One region of the Bacillus sp. BC05(2025) genome, then DNA from elsewhere that is predicted to be linked to it. Evidence: riboswitches for the same ligand, from Rfam matches in the RefSeq annotation. Region 1 holds a riboswitch; each other region holds the start of a gene.

What was found. Region 1 has a riboswitch for S-adenosylmethionine ahead of ACZ76X_RS03435 (M20 family metallopeptidase). Riboswitches for the same ligand answer to the same signal wherever they lie in the genome.
Region 2: linked by a shared signal. The riboswitch ahead of mtnW (2,3-diketo-5-methylthiopentyl-1-phosphate enolase) and the one ahead of ACZ76X_RS03435 (M20 family metallopeptidase) in region 1 are both predicted to bind S-adenosylmethionine.
Region 3: linked by a shared signal. The riboswitch ahead of metQ (methionine ABC transporter substrate-binding lipoprotein MetQ) and the one ahead of ACZ76X_RS03435 (M20 family metallopeptidase) in region 1 are both predicted to bind S-adenosylmethionine.
Region 4: linked by a shared signal. The riboswitch ahead of ACZ76X_RS07285 (Na+/H+ antiporter NhaC family protein) and the one ahead of ACZ76X_RS03435 (M20 family metallopeptidase) in region 1 are both predicted to bind S-adenosylmethionine.

What each region holds. Positions count from the first base shown of each region.
Region 1 covers NZ_JBWYRA010000001.1:643,900-648,053, forward strand. Annotated here, with positions in the region: gene ACZ76X_RS03425 (alpha/beta fold hydrolase) at 1-339, opposite strand, end outside; gene ACZ76X_RS03430 (TetR/AcrR family transcriptional regulator) at 398-964, opposite strand; gene ACZ76X_RS03435 (M20 family metallopeptidase) at 1,146-2,351, opposite strand; SAM riboswitch class I at 2,440-2,541, opposite strand; gene ACZ76X_RS03440 (AAA domain-containing protein) at 2,617-4,154, opposite strand, start outside.
Region 2 covers NZ_JBWYRA010000003.1:343,857-348,010, forward strand. Annotated here, with positions in the region: gene ACZ76X_RS12565 (2-hydroxy-3-keto-5-methylthiopentenyl-1-phosphate phosphatase) at 1-610, opposite strand, end outside; gene mtnW (2,3-diketo-5-methylthiopentyl-1-phosphate enolase) at 607-1,851, opposite strand; SAM riboswitch class I at 1,916-2,021, opposite strand; gene ACZ76X_RS12575 (aminotransferase class I/II-fold pyridoxal phosphate-dependent enzyme) at 2,086-3,264, opposite strand; gene ACZ76X_RS12580 (carbon-nitrogen family hydrolase) at 3,279-4,142, shown strand.
Region 3 covers NZ_JBWYRA010000003.1:655,667-659,820, reverse strand. Annotated here, with positions in the region: gene copZ (copper chaperone CopZ) at 66-272, opposite strand; gene ACZ76X_RS14135 (metal-sensing transcriptional repressor) at 475-777, opposite strand; gene metQ (methionine ABC transporter substrate-binding lipoprotein MetQ) at 1,175-1,981, opposite strand; SAM riboswitch class I at 2,247-2,356, opposite strand; gene ACZ76X_RS14125 (hypothetical protein) at 2,535-2,762, opposite strand; gene ACZ76X_RS14120 (alpha/beta hydrolase) at 3,039-3,857, opposite strand; gene ACZ76X_RS14115 (ABC transporter ATP-binding protein) at 3,873-4,154, opposite strand, start outside.
Region 4 covers NZ_JBWYRA010000002.1:281,566-285,719, forward strand. Annotated here, with positions in the region: gene ACZ76X_RS07275 (PspA/IM30 family protein) at 1-47, opposite strand, end outside; gene ACZ76X_RS07280 (lmo0954 family membrane protein) at 93-449, opposite strand; gene ACZ76X_RS07285 (Na+/H+ antiporter NhaC family protein) at 679-1,995, opposite strand; SAM riboswitch class I at 2,090-2,195, opposite strand; gene ACZ76X_RS07290 (ribonuclease FAU-1 family protein) at 2,316-2,834, opposite strand; gene gltP (glutamate/aspartate:proton symporter GltP) at 2,901-4,154, opposite strand, start outside.

The DNA.
Region 1 (4,154 bases):
TTTAGCTAATTCACTAATATGTTTTGCGCCATTTAAAAATACGGAAGCTGCCTCTTTACTTGTCGCTTGAATATCCATGGGGCCTCCTGCGTGAATAATCACATCCGTTTTCAATACCCTTTCCTTATCTTCAGCACTTAGACCTAAATCTATTTTCGTCAAATCACCTTCAATAAAGTCCATAACTGCCTTTTTTAAGATGCCTCTTTCTTGAAAAAGGCGTATTGCTTTACTTTTCGACCTCACTAAAAGAAGAATTTTAACATCCTCTTTGGCTAATTCTTTCACTAATTGCTTTCCAATAAAGCCTGTTCCACCAGTTAAAAATACTGTTCTCATATAAGATCCCCTTTTTAGTACTATTCAGTACTAATTTGATGTAAAAAAAATGCTTCTTTTATCGAAGCAATTTTAAAAAATGATCTGCTGTTTTCGTGATTACAGTTGCATCCTTCAATGTTTCTGAAATAAATAACGCTCCTTCAAGATTTGTAATAAAAAGGGATGCAACCTCATCAATATTAATCGTATTTCTGAATTCTCCATTCTCTACCCCTTGTTTAAGTAATAGAGAAACTTTCTTTTGTAATCCTATAAAAAAAAGACCTATTTTTTCTTTTATTTGCGTGGCCTGTGTAGGACTTTGAATATAAAGAGTAATAAATGGACAGCTCCCCTTATACTCTCTCGACTGAACTCCTTGTGATAATTGCTTTAAAAACAGTTGGATACGATCTTCAACTAAAAATTGGCTCTGAGAAATTACGTCATCAATTGCAGATTGATACATTTCAATCCAATAATCAACGACCCTTTCTAATAGTACTTCCTTATTAGAAAAGTGATAATACACATTAGACTTTGAAACTTTGCTTACACGTACTAATTCATCCATACTTGTATAAGCAAACCCTTTTTCTAAAAATAATGTTGCAGCTACTTCAATCACACGTTTTTGATTCATTAATTTTACCTTTGTCATAACTAGAACTATATAGTACTAATTTAAATATTGCAAGTATTTATGTTAATTTAGAAAAAAGTTTGATAAAAAAAGTTCCACTAATATTGATTTTACTGCAAAAAAATCTTAGCATCAGTGTTACGCAAAAAAAAAGAGTGGATCCCCCACTCCCTTTAACTATCTACCCCTGATTCCTCTGCGCCTCTCTAAACTCCTCCTTCACCTTCTCTAACAAACCTTCTTCCGTAATTAATCGATATGCCGTATTCGCTAATGCTTTTGCGGATGTAATTAACGCTTTATCTCCTAATTCTGAACGGGCTGCTTCTCTAAATTCATTCGTATGTGCAATTAAATCATCTGGACCGATTTTAATGTACGGATGAATGGTCGGTACGACTTGGCTTACATTTCCTGCATCTGTTGAACCGATGCCAAATCTTTCTTTCCGATTTACGTCTTCACCTTGTAATTCTAGTTCTTCGGCTACGACTTCATTAAATGTTTTTGTTACGAGTAATTCATCGATTTCATTTTGGAATTGATGAATTTTCACTTTCGTACCTGTTGCTAGTGCTGCTCCCTCTGCGATATTTCTTACTTTCTCTGTTACTTCCGCACATCTTTTTCGCGTTGCTGCGCGGATGAAGAATCTTGCTGCAGCGTAATCAGGAATAATGTTAGGTGCTTTTCCGCCCTCAGTAATAACGCCATGAATTTTCACATCTGACGGAAGTTGTTGGCGAAGTGCGTTAATGCTGTTATACAGCTGAATAATCGCATCTAATGCGTTAATTCCTTCTTCTGGTGAAGCTGCTGCATGAGCTGTTTTTCCGTAAAAGTGAAAATCAAGTGGATCGACTGCTAGTGAAGGGCTCGTTGTCGCTGTTTTTCCGCTCGGATGAATCATAAGTGCCGCATCAATACCTTTAAATAAACCAGCCTTTACATAACTCGCTTTCGCACTACCATTTGGCCCTCCTTCTTCAGCCGGAGTACCAAACACGACAACTTCCCCACCAATTTCTTCAAGCGTTTCTGATAATGCGATCGCTGCTGCAACGCTAATTGTGCCAATTAAATTGTGACCACACGCATGACCGAGTCCTGGTAAAGCGTCATACTCAGCTAAAAATGCGACAACTGGTCCTTGTTTTCCCGAGCTTTTTCGTGCGATAAATCCTGTTTCATGACCAGCTATATTGTGCTGCAACTGAAATCCCGCACTACCTAGCAATAAACTTAACGTTCTAGATGCGTAAAACTCTTGGTTACCAATCTCCGGATTCGCATGAATATTGTGACTTGTTTCTATGTACTTTTCCTTATTTCTTTCAATACTCTCTTCAATTGTTTTTCTTTGTGACGTTACTTCAGTCGCTTCCATTTCTCTTCCCCCTTATATTTTCACGTAAAAAAGCCTCTTTCTAAAAGATAGAAAGAGGCTTCTGCATATACAGTCAAAATGAGCTTCTTTCTTATCTTTCAAGTTACCTTGCTGGAATTGGCACAGTATTCATAAAGAATCCGCTGCCGAGGTGTCATAGGGCCAGTCCCTCAACCTCTCGCGATAAGAATTTTCATAAAATTTTATTAAATTACATTCATTCTAAGTTCATTCCGATCAAAAGTCAAGGAATTCCTATCCGAATTTACCGAATATCTAAAAATCCTTTTAATACACCAATTGTTTCTGGTGCTTGCAGTCTTGCACATACGTACGGAAATTCCGTACTACCTTCAAACATCATTTGGGATGTGAGTGGCGCGCCTGCCCAGAAGATTTCATCATCGATTACGATAAATGGGAATGCTTTATTTTGTCTTTGTAACTTTACATTTTTTAATGGAACTGGTCCATCACTATACACTGTTATTTGTGCATTTGTACGCATTAACGCTTGCCATACTCGTTTGTCCGCTTGTTTTGTACTTGGAAGTGAAATAATAATTTTTCGTTTTGCAGCTAAAATATCTTTCAATAACCCTTTCGGCTCTTCCAGATTCATTTCCATAAACCAGCGTAAACGTTTTGAAATTTTCCGCTCCCACAATTGTCTTGATGTCGTGCGATCATACACATCTCCGTGACGTTCTATATGAGCTGTTAATTGTGATAACGCTTGTTTTCTCGAAAGGTTTTTACGCATATAATGGCAATCAGATAATTGAATGAGCTTCCCTCTCGCCCTTGTCACTGCAACATTGACGAGGCGATGGTTTTTATGGTCAAAGAATAACACACCAGGACGTTCTTGCGGATAACTATCCACTGTATCAAAAATCATCATATCTCTTTCAGAACCTTGGAACTTATGAACAGTCGCTGCTAAAACAGGTATGTGACGATACTTCGTTTTCTGCAACATTTCTCTAATGCACGTTGATAAAAAGCGGGATTGCGCTCTGTAAGGTGTAACAACACCGATTGACTGAACACCGTCTAACAGTCCAATTAACATCATTTGCATCGCTACTAAACCAGACATAATGTTAAAACGAGAACCAGATGCAGCATCTTTTAGCGAAAATGCCCCCATTAAGCTCGTATCAAATAAAACACTCGCCTCATTTGCGAACGGTTGTAATTTCGCAAGTTCTTTACGTTCTGAAACAGACGGATGGTCATATACTCTATTTTTATAAATAAATGAGTTTGTAAACTTCGATATATCCGCATGCATACGTCTTTGTTCCTGCAACATAAAGAGGTTCGGATGTGCTTCTGATTTATTAACAGACTCAACAATCCCCGCATGGTAAAACATGTCTTCCCCAAGCCATTTTCGAACGAGTTCATGGTTCGCCATCGCGATCGGAGGTAACTGTAAAAAGTCACCACATACGACGATACGTTTTCCAAGTGAAGCAGCTAAAGCAATTTGCGGAACATATGCCATACTCACTTCATCTACGACAACTAAATCAAACGTACGCTCATAAATCAGTGAATCAATCGCACATTTCGATAAAGTAGCACCAATTACTTTCGCATTTTCAATATATTCTTTTTCTACTTCTTTAATTTTTGCTTTTTGCTTTCGAAGATCACTTTCAATCTCTTGTATACGCTTCTTATCAGCAGAAGTCGCTTTATACGATAAAATCTTTTCACGAAGATCTTGGCGTGTTTCTTCTAAATAGAGTCTTTCTTCTCCCCAAGATCCGTTCGTCGTTTCAACTAATTTCG
Region 2 (4,154 bases), on a different contig from region 1:
ATGTTTCAAAAGGTGTATAGGCGATATGATTCTCTTCACACTTTGTAATAAGGAAGTCACGGGCAAATACTGTATCTGCTTGTTTCGCAGCTTGTAAATCAGTAATGGAATCTCCAATTACAATATGGAAGTCATTCGCATCACCTAATTTACGGATTAAAGATGATTTACATAATCCGCAATGATTTTGACAATGATGATCACAAGGATGAGGCCAATTAACAGTAATGTATTCATTTGAAAAATCTGTTTCATTACAGTAAATTTGCTCTTTTGGAATAAGTCCTTGCAAGAGTGGATAGACGAAGAAATCCATTCCACCTGATATAACATAAAAAGAAATGTTATTTTCATTTACAAATTGTATAAATTCATGAAAACCACTACGGATTTCAGCAGTCTCTTTTAAAAATTGAATGATATCATCGTGTAGATTAGTAGGTATGAATTGAAATAATTGAGAAACACCTTCTTGAATAGATAGCTCTTGCGATAAAATTCTATTCTTTACTTCTTCAGCTTCTGGTGGTGCGAATTTTTCCATAATGGACATAATGTTATCATTATTGGTAATCGTGCCATCGAAATCACAAAATACTTGAATACTCATAATTTCACCTCATGAGAGGGATTTCCCCATATTTGTAGTGCACTATGCAAATTTATATCATCTACTTCATGAAGAGGTATATTTTGCAAAGTAGCATTAATCGCAGTACGGAAGGCTTTACCGCCACCCTGCGCTCCGTTCGGATGTCCGTGTATCCCGCCGCCAGCATTAATAACAACATCTTTACCGAAATCTCGTACAATAAAGGGAACGAAACCAGGGTGAATACCAGCAGACGGAACAGAGAAGCTTTTCTTGAAAAATGCATCGTCTTCAGTTAAATATTTTGAGATAGCAAGGGCTTCTTCTTTTTCTAGCGCAACACTCCCATATGGAGAGGGGAATAATGAAAAGTCAGCGCCAGCATAACGTAATAGCTTTCCGAGTAATAAAGGAGATGAAACTCCATATAGCTTGGATGCTGAGTAAGCACCACTTACAGCAGGGTGTGCCATAATAGGAACTGGGATTTCATCATCTTCTGCAAGTGATTGTAGTACATCTAGTCCGTAAGCAAATACGTTAAATAATAGAATATCAGCTCCAGCTTGCACCGCACGTTTCGCATTTTCTTTTAAATCAAAAGTTCGTCCGGTTAAATTTACGGCATATAACGTTTTATGTCCGTACGTTTCATATACGGATTGTAAAACTTCTTTTCCAGATACAATGCGTTTCGTAAGTGGTGTTAATGTATTCTCAAATAATATTTCATCATCTTTTACAATATCTACACCACCAATTGCTTGATCACGTAATTGCGTTTTTAAATATCCAATATTTCGTCCAATCATCCCTTTAAAAATACTCATTAAAAGAGGACGCTCATACACTTGTAAAAGATTTCGAATACCATCTATGCCGAACTTTGGGCCAGGAAAATGTTTTTTTAACTCGTCTGAAAAAGTTAAGTCAATTAATTTTACTTCGCCATCAAGTGATAGCTTTCCGAATGTAGTTGTTAAAATAGCTGGTAAATCTGGACTGAAGTTTAATAAAGGATATTCAATTTTAATAATTCCGCGTGTTACTTTTTTACGTAAATACGAATTGGTATGTTCTTGTGCAGCTAATTCCTCAACATGAATGACGTTGCCTTTATGTTGTTTTAATTGTTCTTGCAATAAATGTGGCAAATGTGTCCAAGAGCCAATCGTTAAACCGAGTGCAATTTGCTCAGCCTTTTTTTCTAAGTTATGTGAATCATCATGGATTAAATATGTCGCTATAATTCTGCTCATTGTTATAACCTCCTAGTTAAATAAAAAAACCTCTCAGCTAAGGAGAGGTTTTTTTACAACCAGCTCCTTATCTGTCAGCGTAATGCTGCGAGAATTAGCACCGTGTCTACAATTGTAGATCGGTTGCCGGGTTTCGTCGGGCTCGTCCCTCCACCTGCTCTTGATAAGAAGTATTTAGAAATGTTTAAATTTTTAAGATAACTGAATTTTGTCAGATATTTTTCATGTTGTCAATTACTTTTTGAAAAAATTTAATTTATCGATTCGATTAATGGCTTCTCGTAATCTATCTTCTGTATGCAAGAGACCAACGCGGACATACCCTTCACCATGCTCACCAAATCCAACACCAGGAGCAACTGCAACGTGTGCTTTTTCTAGTAAAATATTAGAAAATTGCTCAGAGGTATATCCTTTCGGAACAGGAAGCCATGCAAAAAATGAGCCTGTTGGAATGTCTACATTCCAACCAATTGAGTGACAAGCTGAAATAAGAGCATTTCTGCGAGATTCGTAACGATTTACAAGGTCTATTACGCAAGACTGTGAACTTAATAGTGCTTCGCGAGCAGCGTCTTGAACTGCACCAAAAATACTAACATACATATGATCTTGTAATAAGTTAATCGTTTCAATGACACTTTCATTCCCTACTGCAAAAGCGATACGCCACCCAGCCATATTGAAAGTTTTCGATAGAGTATAAATTTCAATTCCTGTATCTTTGGCACCGTCTGCTTGTAAGAAACTCACGGGTTTTTGACCATCAAATCCAATAGCGCCGTAAGCAAAATCATGAACAACTAATATATTATGTTCATTAGCAAAATGAATGGTTTCTTCAAAGAATGCTTTTGATGCAGTAGCACCAGTAGGATTATTTGGATAGTTTAAAAACATTAATTTTGCTTGTTTCGCAATAGAATCATCAATTTTCGTATAATCTGGTAAAAAATTATTTTCTGCAAGTAGTGGCATTGTTTCAAATGTTGCTTTCGCTAAAGCAACACCTGATAAATAATCTGGATATCCTGGATCGGGAACGAGAATTGTATCACCAGGGTTTGTAAAGCAAACTGGTAATTCTACTAATCCAGCCTTTCCGCCAAACAAAATAGCAACTTCTGTTTTTGGATTTACTACTACATCATATTCACGTTGATAGAATGTTGCCACGGCTTCTTTTAAGCTTTCGTGTCCGCGAAATGGCGGATATTTATGATGAATGGTCTTTTCTGCAGCATCTTGTAAAGCTTTTACGATATGCTGCGGTGTTGGTTGATCCGGATTACCTTGACCTAGATTAATAACATCGTGACCAGCTGCTACAACTTTGTTAACTTTTGCAACAAGTGAAGCGAAAAATTGTGTTGGCAATGATGTTACTATCTCAGAAGGTTGAAATGATTTCATACTTTCCACCTCTTTTGAAAGTTGTTACAATTCTAGTGACAAATGATATAATCTTTCCAGTATTTTGTAAAGAAAAAAATAAGAATGGGGCTGACAAAATGAAAGTCGCATGTATTCAAATGGATATTGTCTTTGGAGATGTAGAAAAAAATATTGAGAATGCTAAAAATAAAATAAGTGAAGCGATGAAAGAAAGACCAGATGTTATTGTTTTACCAGAACTATGGACAACAGGATATGATTTAACGAGACTCTCTGAAATTGCAGATAAGGATGGATTAGAAACGAAAGAAAAGCTGAAAGAATGGTCGAAACAATATGGTGTACATATTGTCGGTGGTTCTATAGCGAAGCAAACAGGGCAAGGTGTTACAAATACAATGTATGTGGTAAGTAATAAAGGAGAACTAGTCAATGAATATAGTAAAGTGCATTTATTTCAGCTTATGGATGAACATAAATATTTAATAGCTGGAAATAGTACGGGTGAATTTAAGTTAGATGATGTAGAGTGCGCTGGGACAATTTGTTATGACATTCGTTTTCCGGAATGGATGCGCGTTCATACTGCTAAAGGTGCAAAAGTTTTATTTGTTGTAGCAGAATGGCCATTAGTTCGTTTAGCACATTGGCGTTTACTATTGCAAGCAAGAGCAGTTGAAAATCAATGTTATGTTGTCGCATGTAATAGGGCAGGAAAGGATCCGAATAATGAGTTTGCCGGTCACTCTTTAATTATCGATCCTTGGGGCGAGGTTGTTGTAGAAGCGGATGAAGAAGAATCCATTTTATTTGGGGAGCTTCATTTTGAGAAAATTAAAGAAGTACGTAAAGGAATTCCAGTTTTTGCAGATCGTCGTCCAGAATTATATAAATAAAATGTTGACAAG
Region 3 (4,154 bases), on a different contig from region 1:
ATAATTATTAGCAAAATAAATCGTACTTCCTATAAAGTACGATTTATTTCCATATCTAAAAATAATTATTGAACATCGTATCCTTGATCTTCAATTACAGCAACGATATCTTTTAACGTTACAACTGATGAGTCGATAGTAACTTCAACAGTTCCTTCTGCTAATTGAACTTTCACTTGTTCAACACCGCTTAGCTCTTTCACACTGCTTTCGATAGCATTTACACAATGTCCACAAGACATACCTTCAACTTTTAATGTTAACTGTTCCATTTAAAATCCTCCTCTTGTTTCTTCATTGTTTCTTAATCACAACTACATCTTACCATACCCCCCTAAGGTAATCAATGGTTTTGTATCATGATTTTTCAATTATTTTCTAAAAGTTTATTTTACATACACTTTTTCACATCAATACCCCGAAACCTTATATGAAAGTAAACAAAAAAACAAGCCAGTTACATACTAGCTTGTTTTACGCTTTTGAAAAACGTTCAAATACAGTCATTAATTCTTCAATCGCTTCGTCACCATTGCCATCTTTAATAGCGCCTGAAACACAATGACTTGTATGGTTTTTTAATACACCCATTCCTACTTTTTTCATCGCTGCATTAATCGCTGAAATTTGCACTAAAATATCCACACAATAGCGATCATTTTCAATCATATTTTGAATACCGCGGACCTGTCCTTCAATTCTCTTTAATCTATTTATAATTTGTTCTTTTTCTTTTTCTGATCTATGTGTTACTGCTTCATGCTCTTTATGACCCATATTATCACCTTCTTAAAGTTTCTCTTCATCCAATAAAACAATTGCTTTTACGAGTATACCAATTATAGCATTAATTATCTATGTATGATACCCCATATGAGTATATTTCCGCACTAAGCTTATTCTTAACAATTTATTAGCTTCTCAGTCTCAATTTTCATGATACCCTTTCCTTTTTCAAAAAAACATTACATTCTCCATCAGAACTTAATAAAGTAAAATGTTTAATCACTTTTGTGCTATGTTCTTCAACTAAAGCCTCCATTAATGTACATTCCCTAACAATTTCTCGTTGCAAATATAAAAGGGCTACCTTAGTAGCCCTTAATAAAATAATTAATTTTCATCAGTTATAAAATACGTAGTTGTAAAGAGTACAATTCCTTAGTTTTCAAAATTATTCTTTTACAGGAATAACTGCACCGTTATATTCCTTATTAATAAAATCTTCAATTTCTTTCGAATGCAATACTTCTACAAGTGCTTTAATTTCTTTCTTATCTTTATCACCTTTACGAACCACAACTACGTTTACATATGGAGAATCCTTACCTTCAAGCGCAATTGCATCTTTTCTTGGATTTAACTTTGCATCAATTGCATAGTTAGCATTAATTAAAATAGCATCACCTTCTTTATTTTTATACATTTGTGTTAATAAACCAGGCTCGATGTCTGTTTTGAATTTCAAATTTTTCGGATTATCTGCAATATCTTTTACGGTTGCTTTTACAGGATCTATACCATCTTTAATTTTTAAAATACCTTCTTTTTGTAAAATTGCTAAACCACGTCCATGATCAGTAATTGCATTACTCATAATAATTGTTGCACCATCTGGAAGCTCTTTTAGATTTTTATATTTTTGAGAATATAAACCGATTGGTTCAATGTGTATTTTTCCAGCTACTTCAAAATCATATTTTTTGTCTTTCATTTCTTTCTCTAAGAATGGAATACCTTGGAAATAATTTACATCTAATTCTTTATTCGCCAATGATTTATTTGGTAATACGTAGTCTTGGAATTTTTTAATTTCTAGTTCTACACCTTTTTTCTCAAGTAATGGTTTTGCTTTTTCCAAAATAACTGCATGAGGTACATTAGAAGCACCGACAACAAGCTTATCTTCACTTTTCCCTCCACAAGCAGTTAAACCAAAAATTGCTGTTGTAATAAGTCCTGATAGTAATAGTTTTTTCATGTTGTAAACACCCTTCTTCTTTTATGTATTTATTTATTAATTCACGCTGTAACAAATCAATAATCCACTTTATTAGAACAACACTAGGACATGCACAAATTGGTTCATTGATTTTCACATCGTTATTCCTCCTGCACACGGACTGTATAAATCGCTCTATTTTCCCTCAGAATAGTCTTTACTCACAGTCGAGAACAACAAAAAAACCTTTCTGCCCTTAGAATGAGCAGAAAGGTTTGTATGCATATATCGATACTATCCCTTTCTCTCATCTCTCAAAGCATTTGCTTTGCAGGAATTAGCACCATTTCAATGTAAAAATTGATGGTTGCTGGGTTTCACAGGGCACAGTCCCTCCACCTCTCTGGATAAGAGAAATCAGATTTAATTTTCATCTGATTCAAAATCTATTAAATTATCTATATTTTATGAATTGAATTTTATCAACATAAACTCGTTATGTCAATAATTGTTTATGAAAAAAACTTCAATCACAAATATAAAAGTCTCAATTCACACGTATAAATTGAGACTTCTTTCTTCCTATATATAATTATTGTTGATCACATACTTTTGTATCATTCACTACTGAAGTTCCTTCAACGGTTACCGTATGAAAACAGTCATTTACACGAACTGTCACAACATTATCTTGCCGATCAATAACGTGATATTCATTAAAATTTTTATTTAGAGCACTACGAATTTGTTCTCCCTCATAAATTGGAATGCCATGTGATAAAACCCAAATAAGCCCAGCGATAGCAAGAATAGTTTTCATACGATCTACCTCCTTGAGAATATAGTGAACTTTTAATCCGTTCTTTTTAGCTCCACTAATCATAAATGGAATGAACTAAGCCTTTTTGGAAATAAGTTCATTTCGTCTATTTTATGTTTATGCTAATTGTGACCGAATTGTGACAACTTTTTGTCTCTTTAGACGAAAAGTTGAAACAAAACTTTCAAAAAGGACAATTCTACTTGAACAAACGAAAGGCTATGGAGAATTTCCCCATAGCCTTTCGTTTGCATTTTATTAGACAATCATTCCAAATTATACGTGACTAATAAATCTTAACCCTTTACTTAAAGAAGTCGGCACAACAGATGCGTGATTCTCCCCTTCAGCTTCATAAAACGTAAATCTAAACTGATCATGTTTCACTTGGAAAAGGCGCTCTGATAATTCGTTTGCCCCTACAACCATATGCTCTCGTTCTAGTGATCCAACTGTAAGGAACACTCCCGTTTCAAACTTGGCACTGTTTAATTCATTTATAAAATTCTCTTCTTTTTCAAGAACAGATTGATTATTCCACCAAATAGACGGACTACTAATAAAATAATTTTGAAAAGCATTTACGTTTGTGAATAGTATATGTAAAGCAAATAAACCACCTAGTGAATGCCCAAATAACGTTTGTTTTCTTTTATCAATCTCATAATTCTTTTCAATCTGCGGCTTTAATTCTTCTTCAATAAAAGTAAAGAAATTATGTGCTCCTCCTGTTTTAGGCCACGGTTTACCATCTGGTTTTAAAGGCGCATCTTTTGAAATTACGCTAGGCGTAAAATCATAGCATCTCTCTTCACCTGAAAATGCCCCTTCAATTGGATAACCAATACCTACTATAATAGCTGGTGAAACACCTGTTTTTTCTGCTCTAACTGATTGTATTTTAACCGCTTCATGGAATGTTTGAAAAAAGGCATTGCCATCTAATACGTATATAACAGGATAGCCTGACTCTCGTGCTGGCTGCCTCGGCTTTGAAATATGAATTTGATATTCCTTACCTTCTATTTTCGAATACATTTTCCACTGTTCCGTATTAGATGTTATAATCTGCTGTTTTTCAATCGTAGTATTCATCTTATATCCCCCTTTTTAACTCGTTACATATATTTCAACTTTCTCTTCTTGAAGTGCAACGCTATCGTATCCAAAACAAACAGGAGACCCATTATACGGATCAATCATGACACGCGCATCAATATGAAATACTTCTTTTAACACTTCATTTGTTATGATTTCTTCTGGAATACCAGTTGTAACGATTTCTCCTTCCTTCATTGCAATAATCTCATCTGAAAACCTTGCTGCATGGTTAATATCGTGTAGTACCATTACGACCGTACAATTATGTTCTTTATTTAACCTCTCCACAAT
Region 4 (4,154 bases), on a different contig from region 1:
TCTGCTAAAATTGCATCGCGTACACGTCCGAATAAAGATTGTTTCATTATAATCTTCCTCTCTTCTACTTTATAAATTTGATTTATTTTATATTAGTTTTTCATTAACTTGTTCCACTCATCTTCAAAGTTGCTATATGGTTTAGAACTTTCTGGAGCAGAATCAACAACTACATCTTTTTCTTTTTTCCACTCACGGTATCCGTAGTATAAAACTACTAATGCTGCAATACCGATTAATGCTGGGGAATGAGAAAGGGCAATGGACAAGCCGATTAAACCAACAATACCCCAAGCTAACTTTCCAAAAAATGATTGTGCTCGCACAAATGATTTATAGCTCCAGTACACAACTCCTGCTCCAATTGCGAATCCTATAATACCAGCAAGACTGCCAAGAGCAATTAAAGCTAAAATACCAGCCGCGATAAACGCTAGAAATTGTTTCATCTTGTGCTTGCCTCCCTTCGATTTGATACTCTTATCTTAACTATTTTTTCTTTTTTCCATAACGAGCTTAAGAACCGTTTTCGACTCAGACTTAAGGCTGAGTTGCATTCAGCCTTTTGTAAAAACCTGCGGTAGCATCTCATCATTCACTCTTTTAGGGCATATAAAAAGCCGTACAGAGGACATTCTCTGTACGGCTTTCGTTTCATTTCATAAACTTCATTTTTCATTATGCTGTTTTATGATACTCTTTCTTTCCCGCTACTTTAGAAAACCGCGGGAAACCAATTAATATAGAAATGATTCCACATACTCCAACTAAGATTGGATAAAACGCATATGGCAACAATTCAATCGGAGATAACGCCGCAAATCCTGCTGCTGTTAACATTTGCGCTCCGTACGGTATTAATCCTTGCACACAGCATGAGAAAAGATCTAATACACTCGCTGATTTACGGGGATCAATTTCATATTGATCTGCAATATTTTTCGCCAGTGGACCTGTAAAGATAATAGAAATCGTATTATTCGCTGTACACATATTCGTCATACCTACTAAACCAGCGATACCAAACTCTGCTCCTTTTTTTGAACGAATGTTACGAGTTAAAATATTCATTAAATATTGAATGCCACCGTTATATTGAATTAGTTCGACCATACCGCCAATTAAAATAGCAAGTAATACTAGCTCCATCATACCGCCCATTCCAGTCGTTACACTTTTAAAGAAACTCTCTAACGTGTAACTTCCATCTAAAAGACCGATAACACCTGATAATACAGTTCCACCAGTTAACACGATAAGTACATTCCAGCCAAGTAATGCTGTAATAAGTACTCCTGCATACGGTAAAATCTTTATCCAGTCAAAGCTATGCGCTTTAATCTGCGTATCACTTCCTAAAGTAATGATTACTAATAGTACAATTGTAATAATCGCTGCTGGTAATACAATTAAAAAGTTCGTTTTAAACTTATCTTTCATTTCCGTTCCTTGTGAACGTACAGCTGCGATTGTTGTATCTGAAATAAATGATAAATTATCACCAAACATCGCTCCACCAACAACAGTAGCCATCGTAAGTGCAATGGAGATATTAGTTTGCCCACTAATACCTACAGCAATTGGTGCTAATGCAGCAATTGTACCCATTGAAGTTCCCATCGCTAATGAAATAAATGCGCCTATAACAAAAATTCCAGCTACGATAAATCCTTGCGGTAAAATGGATAGCGCTAAGTTAACTGTAGAATCAACGCCGCCCATCCCTTTTGCTGTTTCAGAAAATGCTCCTGCTAGGACAAAAATTAGAACCATAATCATAATATCCGGGTTCCCTGCACCTTTAGCAAATCGTTCTACTTTTACATGAAAACTTTCTTTACGATTCATTGCTAAAGCGACTCCCACAGCAATTGAAATTGCTACAAGTATCGGCAATTTATAGAAATCACCTGTAATAATTCCAGAACCAATAAATAGCGCCAAAAATATCCCAAGTGGTAATAAAGCCAAACCATTTCCTCTCGTTTCTTTCAAAGTACCATCTCTCCCTAGTTTCAACCTTTTTCTAATGAATAACAAAAGACCTCTTCCAATGAGAAGAGGTCTTATACATCTATAAGAAACGCTCTTCTCATCTTTCAAGCACATGCTTGCTGGATTTGGCACAGCACTCTGAAATCGAGTCCGCTGCCGAGGCATCGTAGGGCCAGTCCCTCCGCCTCTCTTTATAAGAAGGTTTCATATTTATTTTTTAATAATAATTTCTTCCCTAACTTTACTCGCTTACAAAACAAAAGTCAATTATTTTTTATATAGATTTTTTTGGTAATTATACAAAAATTTGAATACAACAATCATTTTAACTTTTTGATTTCTTCTTCCAATATTGAAATCCAATAAAATTCACTATTTTTTATTGCATCTATGATCCATTTCGTAGTGTACCAAGCCAATTCATACTCTTCTTTTGTAACATCGCCACTTTTATAAGCATCCTCTAGCTCATCTTCATCCAATATATACATTTTACCATTCGGTAATAACACTACATCTAAATATAAATCATCAAAATACGGTAAACCACGTTCGTCTATTTCATATTCTTTCGCCACATCGATATAATATTGTACTAATTCTTTTCGATCATCTAACATAGCGGTAATCGCAAAGTTTTTCCCGTTTATGAAATACTGAATCCACGTATACCGATCGCCAGCAATACAAAGCTCTTTACCATCATATTCTTTACAACTAGGTTCTCTCACCTTTTTTATTTCCAGTATTCCTAGCATTCCCTCTTCTATCTGCTTAACCGTATAATCCCTCTCTATTAGTCGCTTCCACGAAGAACCGTCACCATATTTACGTTTCATTTCGTCTGCTCCCCTTCTATATAGAAAAGCCCCCACATATTATGTGAGAGCTTGTTCAAATTATAATTAAGCTGCTTGTTTATTAGAAATTTCTTTCAAGTAGGCTTGTCCTTTTTCAGCGTCATACTGACCTTCCCACTTAGACATAACTACAGCTGCTAAAGAGTTACCTACAACGTTAACTGCTGTACGAGCCATATCTAAAATACGGTCAATACCAGCGATAAAGGCTAAACCTTCAGCTGGAATACCTACTGTACCAAGTGTCGCTAATAATACAACAAATGATACACCAGGTACACCCGCAATACCTTTTGATGTAAGCATTAATACAAGCAATAATGTAATTTGTTGTGTAATGGATAAATCAATACCGTACATTTGCGCTAAGAAAATAGCTGCAATTGCTTGATATAAAGTTGATCCATCTAAGTTAAATGAATAACCTGTCGGAATAACGAAAGATGTAATTGCCTTTGGACAACCGAACTTCTCCATTTTCTCCATGATTTTTGGTAAAACTGTTTCTGAACTTGCTGTAGAGTACGCTAAGATCAGTTCATCTTTTAAAATCTTAAAGAATTGGAAAATGTTAATTCCAAATATTTTCGCTGTAATTCCTAATACGACTACAACGAAGAAAATCATTGCTCCGTATACTACAACTAATAATTTCCCTAATGGAATTAATGAAGAAAGACCAAATGTAGAAACTGTAACTCCAATTAACGCAAATACACCAAATGGTGCAAATTTCATAACTTGGTTTGTTACGTAAAACATTGCATCAGCTACACCTTGGAAAAATTGAAGAACTGGTCTTCCTCTTTCACCAATTGCCGCTACACCTAAACCAAATAATACAGAGAAGAAGATAATAGCAAGCATATCTCCGTCAGCTAATGACTTTACAATGTTCGTTGGAACAATATTTACAAATGTATCTGCAAATGAATGACTTTGTACTTGCTCTGTCGTATGTGTATATTTCGAAATATCTGTCTTCGTTAACTGCTCCATATTTACGCCTTTTCCTGGTTGGAAAATATTCGCAATTAACAGACCGACAATAATTGCAATTGTTGTAATAATTTCAAAGTAAATAATTGTTTTTCCGCCTAGTCGACCTAATTTTTTAACATCGCCAACACCAGCAACCCCAACAACAATACTTGCTACAACAATCGGTACAACGATCATTTTAATTAATCGGATAAAAATATCACCAATTGGTTGTAAATAACTCACCACTGCCGGATTGCCAAAGAAAATCGCCCCAACTGCAATACCTAGCGCAAGACCAATTAATATTTGCCATGC